DNA from 2 places in the Rhizobium sp. BK212 genome. Region 1 is predicted to be linked to the other one. Evidence: predicted binding sites of a transcription regulator. Region 1 holds the regulator's gene; the other holds the start of a gene.
The links. The regulator PhoB, encoded in region 1, activates phosphate uptake and scavenging genes when phosphate is short. The targets are predictions, from matches to a motif close to TGTCATNNANCTGTCAT.
Positions count from the first base shown of each region.

Region 2: phnF (phosphonate metabolism transcriptional regulator PhnF) is a predicted target of PhoB. The motif match lies at 2,047-2,063, and genes of this name have one in related genera.

Region 1 covers NZ_JACIFS010000004.1:462,693-468,150, reverse strand. Annotated here, with positions in the region: gene argF (ornithine carbamoyltransferase) at 1-810, opposite strand, end outside; gene FHT79_RS16960 (aspartate aminotransferase family protein) at 851-2,050, opposite strand; gene FHT79_RS16955 (GcrA family cell cycle regulator) at 2,474-3,007, shown strand; gene phoB (phosphate regulon transcriptional regulator PhoB) at 3,267-3,950, opposite strand; gene phoU (phosphate signaling complex protein PhoU) at 4,098-4,811, opposite strand; gene pstB (phosphate ABC transporter ATP-binding protein PstB) at 4,856-5,458, opposite strand, start outside.
Region 2 covers NZ_JACIFS010000004.1:113,985-119,442, reverse strand. Annotated here, with positions in the region: gene dapB (4-hydroxy-tetrahydrodipicolinate reductase) at 1-570, shown strand, start outside; gene FHT79_RS15205 (2,3-bisphosphoglycerate-dependent phosphoglycerate mutase) at 592-1,227, shown strand; gene phnF (phosphonate metabolism transcriptional regulator PhnF) at 1,284-2,021, opposite strand; gene phnG (phosphonate C-P lyase system protein PhnG) at 2,134-2,610, shown strand; gene phnH (phosphonate C-P lyase system protein PhnH) at 2,610-3,218, shown strand; gene FHT79_RS15185 (carbon-phosphorus lyase complex subunit PhnI) at 3,223-4,329, shown strand; gene FHT79_RS15180 (alpha-D-ribose 1-methylphosphonate 5-phosphate C-P-lyase PhnJ) at 4,326-5,201, shown strand; gene phnK (phosphonate C-P lyase system protein PhnK) at 5,198-5,458, shown strand, end outside.

The sequences.
Region 1 (5,458 bases):
CACTTCCTCACCGCGATGAGCAGGCAGGCAATGCATGAACAATGCATCATTGCCGGCCTTCGCCATCAAAGCCGCGTTGACCTGATAAGGCTGGAAGACATTGTGACCCCGGGCCCGATGTTCCTGATTCATGGAGACCCAGGTATCGGTCACCACGCAATCGACGCCGGCGACCGCACGGTCGGCATCATGGCAGAGCATGATTTCGGCGCCCTCATTGCGGGCCCAGTTCAGATAGTGATCCTTGGGCTCCGAGCCAAGGGGCACGGCCATGTTCATGCGATAGCCGAAGCGCGCAGCCCCTTCAACCAGCGAATGCAGCACATTGTTACCGTCGCCGGTCCAGGCGATGGTCTTGCCCTTGATCGGGCCGCGATGCTCTTCGAAGGTCATGATATCGGCCATGATCTGGCAGGGATGGGTGTCATCCGTCAGCGCATTGATCACGGGCACGGTCGCATGCTCGGCAAGCTCCAGCAGCCTGGAATGCTCGGTGGTGCGGATCATGATCGCATCGACATAACGCGATAGCACCTTGGCGGTGTCGCCGATCGTCTCGGCGCGGCCGAGCTGCATCTCGGTGCCGGACAGGAACAGCGTTTCGCCGCCGAGCTGGCGCATGCCGACATCGAAGGAGACGCGGGTGCGCGTCGACGGCTTCTCGAAGATCATCGCCAGCATCTTGCCGGCGAGCGGCTTGTCGCCCTTGCCGGCCTTGAAGGCCTGCTTGCGGGCGAGCGCATCGTTCATGATGGTTCTGAGATCGGCTGACGTGACCGCCGAAAGATCGAGGAAATGTTTAGGAGCCATAGTCTTGTTACCTGTGCTGCGCCCGCAGGCGGCAATCCCTTCAAGCCGTCTTCTTGACCTTGGAGGCGCGAATGCTCTCGGCAGCGCGCTCGATGCGGGCAAGGCCCTCGCGGGCTTCCTCGGCGGTGACCACGAGGGGCGGAAGAAGGCGGATGACATTGTCGCCGGCGGGCACGCCGAGCAGATGGGCGGCGCGGATCGCCTGCAGCAGTTCGGCCGAGGGAATGGCGGCCTTGACGCCGAGCAAAAGCCCCTCGCCTCTGATATCCTCGATCACATCGGGATAACGGTCCTTCAGCGAAGCCAGGCCCTGGCGGAAGACAAGTGCGACGTCGCGCACCTGCTGGAGGAAGCCATCGGCGAGAATGATGTCGAGCACGGCGCTGCCGACGGCCATGGCGAGCGGATTGCCGCCATAGGTCGAGCCGTGCGTGCCGGCCTTCATGCCGGAGGCAGCCTCTGCAGTGGCAAGGCAGGCGCCGAGCGGGAAACCGCCGCCGATGCCCTTGGCGACCGCCATGATGTCGGGGGTGACGCCCGACCATTCATGGGCGAAGAGCTTGCCGGTACGCCCGACCCCGGTCTGGACCTCGTCGAGGATCAGCAGCAGGCCATTCTCGTCGCAGATCTGGCGAAGCGCCTTCATGAATTCGGGGGTGGCCGGACGCACGCCGCCCTCGCCCTGCACCGGCTCGATGAGAATTCCGGCCGTGGCATCGGTGATCGCGGCGCGCACCGCTTCGATGTCGCCGAACGCCACCTGATCGAAACCGGGCGCCTTGGGGCCGAAGCCCTCAAGATATTTCTCCTGGCCGCCGGCGGCGATCGTCGCCAGTGTCCGGCCGTGAAAGGCGCCTTCGAAGGTGATGATATGGAAGCGCTCGGGATGACCCTTGGAATACTGATAACGGCGCGCCGTCTTGATCGCGCATTCGAGCGCCTCGGCGCCCGAATTGGTGAAGAACACCTTGTCGGCAAAGGTGGCGTCGGTCAGCCGTTTGGCCAGACGCTCCTGGCCGGGGATCTCATAGATGTTGGAGAGATGCCAGACCTTGTCGGCCTGCTCCTTCAGCGCGCCGACCACATGCGGATTGCTGTGGCCGACCGAAGTGACGGCGACGCCGGCGCCGAAATCGAGATATCGCTCGCCGCTTTCGGTGATCAGCCACACGCCCTCGCCTCGCTCGAACCGCAACGGGGCACGAGAATAGGTGTCATAAAGCGGCGCGGCTTCAGCCATAGCGCGATCTCCCATCGATGTTATCAAGCTCCGGACTCCGGCTAAGAAAACCAGGCCCGAAAAATCAAAAATGCCGCCTTGCGGCGGCGACTGGCACTATTTCCTTTTCGCGCTGCAATGTCAACAAAACTGCGCCCTTAGCGCATGCAGCAAGCTTGTACAGCAGCATTATCCGTCCTCAACAGGCATTATTGCAGAAATGCCACGCCGGGGCAGCAAGTTGGGGAAAACTTGAAATTCGATTCATCCGGATTCATGCGACTCTTGTCACGGAGTCAGCCTCACACTAGGTTAAAGTTCAATTACTAGACTGCATGCGGCGGAACTAGTCACCAAAATTGATCAAGCGTTTCTTGTTTCGGAGCCTTCCGGGACAACGGTGAGGGATTCTGCCATCACCAACGCAAAAGGTGGAGACAGGGCATGAACTGGACAGACGAGCGGGTCGAGAAACTCAAGAAGCTCTGGGCCGAAGGACTGAGCGCCAGCCAGATCGCGGCACAACTTGGTGGCGTCAGCAGAAACGCGGTCATCGGCAAGGTGCATCGGCTGAGCCTTCCCGGCCGTGCCAAGGCCGGCGGTACCGCCAACGCCGCCCGAACGCCGAAACGCAATACTTCTGCGCCGCGCGCGCCGAACTACGCCTCACGGGTCGCCACTCGCACCGTTACCCGCCAGCAGGGCGCGACGATGCTGAAGGAAGAGATCGAGATCGAAACGATCGAGGAAATGGAATACGTGCCGAGAGGCAACGTGGTCGTTCCGATTTCCCGACGCCTCGGCCTGACGGAACTGACCGAACGCACCTGCAAGTGGCCGGTCGGCGATCCGCTGAAGGACGACTTCCACTTCTGCGGCTGCGAATCCCCCGACAATTCGCCCTATTGCAGCTATCACCAGAAGCTTGCCTACCAGCCGGTCAACGAACGCCGCCGGGCAGCAGCGCGGGCCAGCTGAGCGGGTAACATCGCCGCACATGAGAAACGGGCCGACTGGCCCGTTTTTTTGTAGTTATTGGTTCGCGCGGATGGCTGCCCCTCATCCGCCTGCCGGCACCTTCTCCCCGCTTGCAGGGCGAAGGGGATATGCCCGACCTCTCCGTTCCCCGCTGACCTCTCGCAGGGCACGTGCCCTCGCCCCGTTTTACGGGGAGAGGGTTAGGGTGAGGGGCAGACGCTAGCTCGAGCGACGTTGTCAGCAATCAGAATGGAGGCCCTCAGGCTTCCATCGAATAACCGGCGCCGCGGACGGTGCGGATGACGTCCTGCATGTTGGAGAAATTCAGCGCCTTGCGCAGGCGGCCGACATGGACGTCGACGGTGCGTTCGTCGACATAGATATCGTGGCCCCAGACACCGTCGAGAAGCTGCGAGCGGGAGAAGACCCGGCCCGGCGACGACATCAGGAATTCCAGCAGGCGGAATTCGGTTGGGCCGAGGCGGACTTCGCGGGTCTTGCGATGGACCCGGTGGGTTTCGCGGTCGAGTTCGATATCGCCGCATTTCAGCACCGTCGACAGCACCTCGGGACGGGCGCGGCGCAGCATCGCCTTGACGCGGGCGACGAGCTCGGGGGTCGAGAAGGGCTTGACGACATAATCGTCGGCCCCCGTCGAAAGCCCGCGGACGCGCTCGCTCTCTTCGCCGCGCGCCGTCAGCATGATGATCGGCAGGCGCTCGGTTTCCGGCCGCATGCGCAGGCGCCGGCAGAGTTCGATGCCGGAGACGCCAGGCAGCATCCAATCGAGGATGAGCAGATCGGGCGTGCGCTCCTGAAGCCGCATTTCGGCTTCGTCGCCACGAAGGATGGTATCGACCTCGAAGCCTTCCGCTTCGAGATTGTAGCGAAGAAGCACGCTCAGGGCTTCCTCGTCTTCAACAACTGCAACTCTCGGGATCATGCGTGTCGGTCTCCTCGCGCATGATCCTTGAACCGGGGATGGTTCAAGCAATGCACCCTGCGCAAATTCAGAATTGGCTGCGACCTCTTTGCGCGCCCCGGATGGGCGCGCACGCAAGCTTCTAGCCCGGCCGTCCGGCCCGGGCGGTTATTCGGTTACCGCGCCGACGGTGTTGGCGCTGTCATCTTTCGGACGATCGCCTTCCGGCTGCGCACCTGTCGCCATGTAAAAGATCGTCTCGGCGATGTTGGTGGCGTGGTCGCCGATGCGCTCGATGTTCTTGGCGCAGAAGAGAAGATGCGTGCAGCTGGTGATGTTGCGCGGATCTTCCATCATGTAGGTCAGGAGCTCGCGAAACAGCGAGGTGTACATCGCGTCGATCTCGTTGTCGCGTTCGCGGATCGCGTTCGCCTTGTCGGCGGAGCGATTGGTGTAGACGTCGAGCACTTCCTTGAGCTGGACGAGCGCCAGCTCGGAGAGATGCTCGAGACCGCGGGCGAGCTTGCGGGGAACGCCGGTGCTTTGGACGGCGATGACGCGTTTGGCGGTGTTCTTGCCGAGGTCGCCGACGCGTTCGAGATCGGCGGCGATGCGGATCGAACCCATGATTTCGCGCAGGTCCGCGGCCATCGGCTGACGGCGGGCGATGGTGACGATCGCCTTGTCGCCGATTTCGCGTTCGGCGTGATCGAGGATCACATCGTCGGAGATGACCTTCTGCGCCAGCGCGGTATCGCCGTTGACCAGCGCCCGCACGGCTTCGGCGACCATCTGCTCGGCCAGGCCGCCCATTTCGGAAATCCGCCTGGACAGGAACTTCAGATCATCATCATAGGCAGAATAAATATGTGTCGATGCCATGGGGCTTTATCCTCGAATAACGGAAAGGCTTGGTGACGCCAGGATCAGCCGAAGCGACCCATGATGTAGTCCTGGGTGCGCGGATCGTCGGGATTGGTGAACATCTTGTCGGTGTCGTTCTCCTCGACGAGATTGCCGAGGTGGAACATGGCGGTGCGCTGCGAGACGCGCGCGGCCTGCTGCATGGAGTGGGTGACGATGACGATCGTGTAGTTCTCGCGCAGCTCGTGGATCAGTTCCTCGACCTTGGCGGTGGCGATCGGGTCGAGCGCCGAGCAGGGCTCGTCCATCAGGATGACCTCAGGGCTGACGGCGACGGCACGGGCAATGCAGAGGCGCTGCTGCTGACCGCCGGACAGGCCGGTGCCGGATTCATGCACGCGGTCCTTGACCTCGTTCCAGAGGCCGGCGCGCTGCAGGCTGGTCTCGACGATCTGGTCGAGATCGGCCTTCGACTTGGCCAGGCCGTGGATGCGCGGGCCGTAGGAGACGTTTTCGTAGATCGTCTTCGGGAATGGGTTCGGCTTCTGGAAGACCATGCCGACGCGGGCGCGAAGTTCGACGACGTCGATATCCGGATCATAGATATCGTCGGTGTCGAGCGTGATCTTGCCGGTGACGCGGCAGCCGTCGATCGTGTCGTTCAT
Region 2 (5,458 bases), 350 kb from region 1:
GTGGAATTCTCGGGCCTCGCCGCACAGGCGCGCATCGTTCATGTCATCGGCACGACGGGCTGTTCAGCCGACGACAATACCAGGATCGCCGCAGCCGCTCGCCATGCCCGCATCGTCAAATCGGGGAATATGAGCCTCGGGGTCAATCTGCTCAGCGTGCTCGCAGAGCAGGCAGCGCGGGCGCTCGACCCGGCCGACTGGGATATTGAGATCCTGGAAATGCACCACAAGCACAAGGTGGATGCGCCCTCAGGCACCGCCCTTCTCTTCGGTGAGGCGGCGGCCAAGGGGCGCGGCATCGATCTCGCCTCGAAATCGGTCCGGGTGCGCGACGGCCATACCGGTGCCCGCGAGGCAGGCACGATCGGCTTTGCGACGCTGCGCGGCGGCTCCGTCATCGGCGAGCATTCCGTGCTTTTTGCCGGCGAAGGCGAAATCGTCACCTTGTCGCACAGTGCGGCCGACCGGTCGATTTTCGCGCGCGGCGCCATCAAGGCAGCGCTTTGGGCGCGCGACAAGAAGCCGGGTCTCTATTCCATGCTCGACGTGCTCGGGCTTTCTTCCTCATAACGATACTACGGAGGCATATTCATGAGCGGTACCCTCGTCCTCGTTCGCCATGGCCAGAGTGACTGGAACCTGAAGAATCTCTTCACCGGCTGGAAGGATCCCGATCTGACCGAGCTCGGCATCCAGGAAGCCAAAACAGGCGGTGAAGCGCTCGCCGAATACGGGATCAAATTCGACATCGCCTACACCTCGGCGCTGGTGCGCGCGCAGCACACGCTGAAGCTCATCCTCGACAAGGTCGGCCAGCCCGATCTCCAGACGATCCGCGACCAAGCGCTGAACGAGCGCGACTATGGCGATCTCTCCGGCCTCAACAAGGACGATGCCCGCGCCAAATGGGGCGAGGAACAGGTGCATATCTGGCGCCGTTCCTATGACGTGCCGCCGCCCGGCGGCGAAAGCCTGCGCGACACCGGCGCCCGGGTCTGGCCCTATTACCTCACAGAAATCCTGCCGCGGGTGCTCAGGGGCGAAAAGGTGCTGGTCGCCGCACACGGCAATTCGCTGCGTTCGCTTGTCATGGTGCTCGACAAGCTGAGCAAGGAAGGCGTGCTCGCGCTCAACCTCGCGACCGGCGTTCCGATAGTCTACACGCTGAAGGCGGATTCCACCGTCGCCTCCAAGGAAGTGCTCGGCGACATGTCCGGCGCACACTGAATTCGGTACGGCGTGCCGCCGAAACAGGTCGGCACGCCTTTCCTCAATTTCCGGCCTCAGTTCTCAATCGTGAACTGCACCCGGTCGGCCGCAAAGCGGCTGATCGAATATTGCACCGGGACACCCTCAAGATCGGTATTCATCGCCTTGGTGATCAGCAGGATCGCGCCGGGGGTGAGTTCGAGGTCGGCCATGTCGGCGGCACCTGCATGCGCGGCCGTCACTTCGGTGGTCGCGCGGACATAATCCGACAGGCCGAGTTCGGCGAAAGCCTTGGTGATCGATTCCCCCTTCCGATAGGCCGCACCGATACCGGCGAAACGCTCGGCGGGAAACCAGCTCGTTGCCCTTGAAACCGGCCGCTTGTCCGCCTGACGCAAGGTTTCCAGGCGGATCACCTGGTCTCCCGGTTTCAGGTGCAGCCAACGGGCGATCTCGGCACTCGCTTCTTCCCTCGCCTCATCAAGCAGAAGGCCGCGCATCTCACGCGCCTGATCGCCGATACCGGCGCTGAAGCGCGTGCGCTTGGTGATCGGGAAATTCAGACGCTCCTTGCGCTCGATCAGCGTGCCGCGGCCTTGCACCGCACGCACGATTCCTTCCTGCGCCAGTGCGGCAAGCGCGCTGCGCACCGTATGCCGGTTGACGCCGAATTGCAGCGCCAGGACAGTTTCCGGCGGCACCATATCCGTTTCGTCATAAGCTCCGCTGCTGATCGCCTCGCGAATCCGATCGGCGATCTGACGCCAGAGCGCCACGCCGGTCTGTCTTTGCACCTGCTTCAATCCCGCCATTCCGCCCCGCCATTTACACCCACGATGTCACACGCTTGTCACGACATCGATTTAAGGCTAAGTGTATCTTGTATGGTTGTCTATATCAATAGACATTTGAAGGGAAGCGGCGATGATCTCAGCGGACAGAAACGACGCTGCGTCACAGACGGCATCCGGGCGCAAACGCGCCGCCGATCTGCTGGCGCGGGCGGAACGCAGCGAACTTCAGGCGGTCTGGGACGCATTGCCGGAAAAGCCCGTAGCACATCAGGTGCGCGGACCTGAGACCGGGCTGGTGATGGTGCGCGGACGCATCGGCGGCGGCGGCGCTCCCTTCAATCTTGGCGAGGTGACGGTGACGCGGGCCACGGTCCGGCTCGAATCCGGCGCGGTCGGCCATGCCCAGGCGCTCGGCACCGACCGTGAAAAGGCCCGGTTGGCGGCGATCTTCGACGCGCTCTGGCAGGAAGACGCGACCAAGGATTTCGTCGAACAGGCGCTGCTTTTGCCGATCACTGAGCGGATCGCCGATGCCGAACGCCGCAAGGCGGACGAGACGGCGGCCACCCGCGTCGATTTCTTCACCATGGTGCGGGGAGACAACTGATGGGTTTGAAGACAGAAGCTCTCACCGGCGGCTTTGCCGAGCCGGTCTTCCACGCCCAGAGCGTCTTCAAGATGCTGATGGACGGCATGGCCCGCCCCGGCGCGATCCAGACCGTTCAGCCCGATGCCGCGCCGCCGACGCCACTCGGCATCGCCGCCGGCGCGATCGCGCTGACGCTTTGCGACCACGACACGCCGGTCTGGCTTTCGCAGGGACTGGCGAAATCCGCCGTGCCGGAATGGCTTGGCTTCCACGCCGGCGCGCCGTTGACCACCGAAAAGGCCGAGGCGCGCTTTGCCTTCACCGAGGCCGGCATCGCCCTATCCTCCTTCGGCCTGTTTGCCTCCGGCACGCAGGAATATCCCGACCGCTCGACGACCGTCGTCATCGAGCTCGCCGAACTCGAAGGCGGCCGCAGGCTGGCGCTGATGGGTCCGGGCATTCAGAGCATGACGGAGATCGCCCCCGTTGGTCTGCCGGAGACCTTCCTGAGGCTCTGGACCGAGAACCGCGCGCTCTTTCCGCGCGGCATCGACATCGTGCTGACGGCGGGCAAACGTTTCCTCTGCCTGCCGCGCACCACCAAGATCACAGCAACGGAGATCTGAGCTCATGTATGTTGCCGTCAAGGGTGGCGAGGCCGCCATCGCCAATGCCCACCGGCTGCTCGCCGACCGCCGCCGAGGCGACCGTTCGCTGCCGGCGATCGGCATCGACCAGATCGTGGCGCAACTGGCGCTCGCCGTCGACCGCGTCATGGCCGAGGCCTCGCTTTTCGACCGCACGCTCGCAGCGCTCGCCGTGCGCCAATCGCGCGGCGATATGATCGAAGCGATCTTCCTGCTGCGCGCCTACCGTACGACGCTGCCGCGTTTCGGCTATTCCAAGCCGCTCGACACGGCTGATATGACGATCGAGCGCCGCATCTCGGCGACCTACAAGGATCTGCCGGGCGGCCAGCTTCTCGGACCTACCTTCGACTATACCCACCGCCTGCTCGATCCCTCGCTGCTTTCGGACGAGGCGATCGAAGTGCCCGCGCTGCGCCCAGCCGAGACCGGCCGCGTCATGCGCGTCTCCGAAATCCTCGGCGAGGAGGGCCTGATCGAGGCCGACGGCGACATGCCCGAAGATCACGAGATCGGCGACCTGACTCGCGAGCCGATGGAATTCCCGATGAGCCGCGATCTGCGCCTGCAGGCGCTTGCCCGCGGCGACGAGGGCTTCCTGCTGGCGCTCGGTTATTCCACCCAGCGCGGCTATGGCCGCAACCACCCCTTCACCGGCGAAATCCGCATCGGCGATGTCGAGGTGGAATTCGACGTGCCGGAACTCGGTTTCGCCGTCTCGCTTGGCGTAATCCAGGTCACCGAATGCCAGATGGTCAACCAGTTCAAGGGTTCGGCCAAGGCGCCGCCGCAATTCACCCGCGGCTACGGCCTGGTCTTCGGCCAGAGCGAACGCAAGGCGATGGCGATGTCGCTGGTCGACCGGGCGCTGCGCGCCGAAGAGCTCGGCGAGGATATCACCGCGCCGGCCCAGGACGAGGAATTCGTCATTTCGCATTCCGACAACGTCCAGGCGACGGGCTTCGTCGAGCATCTGAAGCTTCCGCATTATGTGGACTTCCAGGCCGAACTCGATCTCGTCCGCCGCATGCGCCGCGAATTCGAAGCCGCCCGCAACTGCGGCGAAGACATGAAGGAAGCCGCCGAATGAGCGATCTGGCCAGCTACAACTTCGCCTATCTCGACGAACAGACCAAACGGATGATCCGCCGCGCCATCCTGAAGGCGATCGCCATTCCCGGCTATCAGGTGCCCTTCGCCTCGCGCGAAATGCCGATGCCCTATGGCTGGGGCACCGGCGGCGTGCAGGTGACGGCCTCGATCATCGGACCGGATGACGTGCTGAAGGTCATCGACCAGGGTGCCGACGACACGACCAACGCCGTGTCCATCCGCGCCTTCTTCCAGAAGGTCGCCAATGTCGCGGTGACGACCCATACCAAGGATGCGACGATCATCCAGACGCGCCACCGCATTCCGGAAGAAAAGCTCGCTGCCGGGCAGGTGCTGGTCTACCAGGTGCCGATCCCCGAGCCGCTGCGTTTCCTCGAACCGCGCGAGACCGAAACCCGCAAGATGCACGCGCTCGAAGAATACGGGCTCATGCATGTGAAACTCTATGAGGACATCGCCCATAACGGCCGGATCTCACGGACCTACGCCTATCCGGTGAAGGTCCACGGCCGCTATGTCATGGATCCCTCGCCGACGCCGAAATTCGACAATCCGAAGATGCACATGTCGGATGCGCTGCAGCTCTTCGGCGCCGGGCGCGAGAAGCGCATCTATGCGGTTCCGCCCTATACCGACGTCGTCAGCCTGGATTTCGAGGATTATCCCTTCGATATCCAGCGCTTCGACAAGCCCTGCGCCCTTTGCGGCGCCGAGGATGTCTATCTCGACGAAGTGGTTCTCGACGACAAGGGCGGGCGCATGTTCGTCTGCTCCGACACCGATCATTGCGAAGACCGCCGGGCGCAGGGACATGCCGGCGAGATGTTGGCCCGGGAGGCTGCAGAATGAGCGATATTCCGCTTCTCAAAGTCCATGACGTTTCGAAATTTTACGGCAACCGCATCGGCTGCCGCGACGTCTCCTTCGAGCTCTGGCCAGGCGAAGTGCTCGCCATCGTCGGCGAGTCCGGCTCCGGCAAGACGACGCTGCTCAACTGCCTCTCCACCCGGCTGCTGCCGAGCACCGGCAGCGTCGAGTATCACATGCGCGACGGCAGCTACCGTGATCTCTACCGGATGAACGAGGCCGAGCGGCGCTTCCTGATG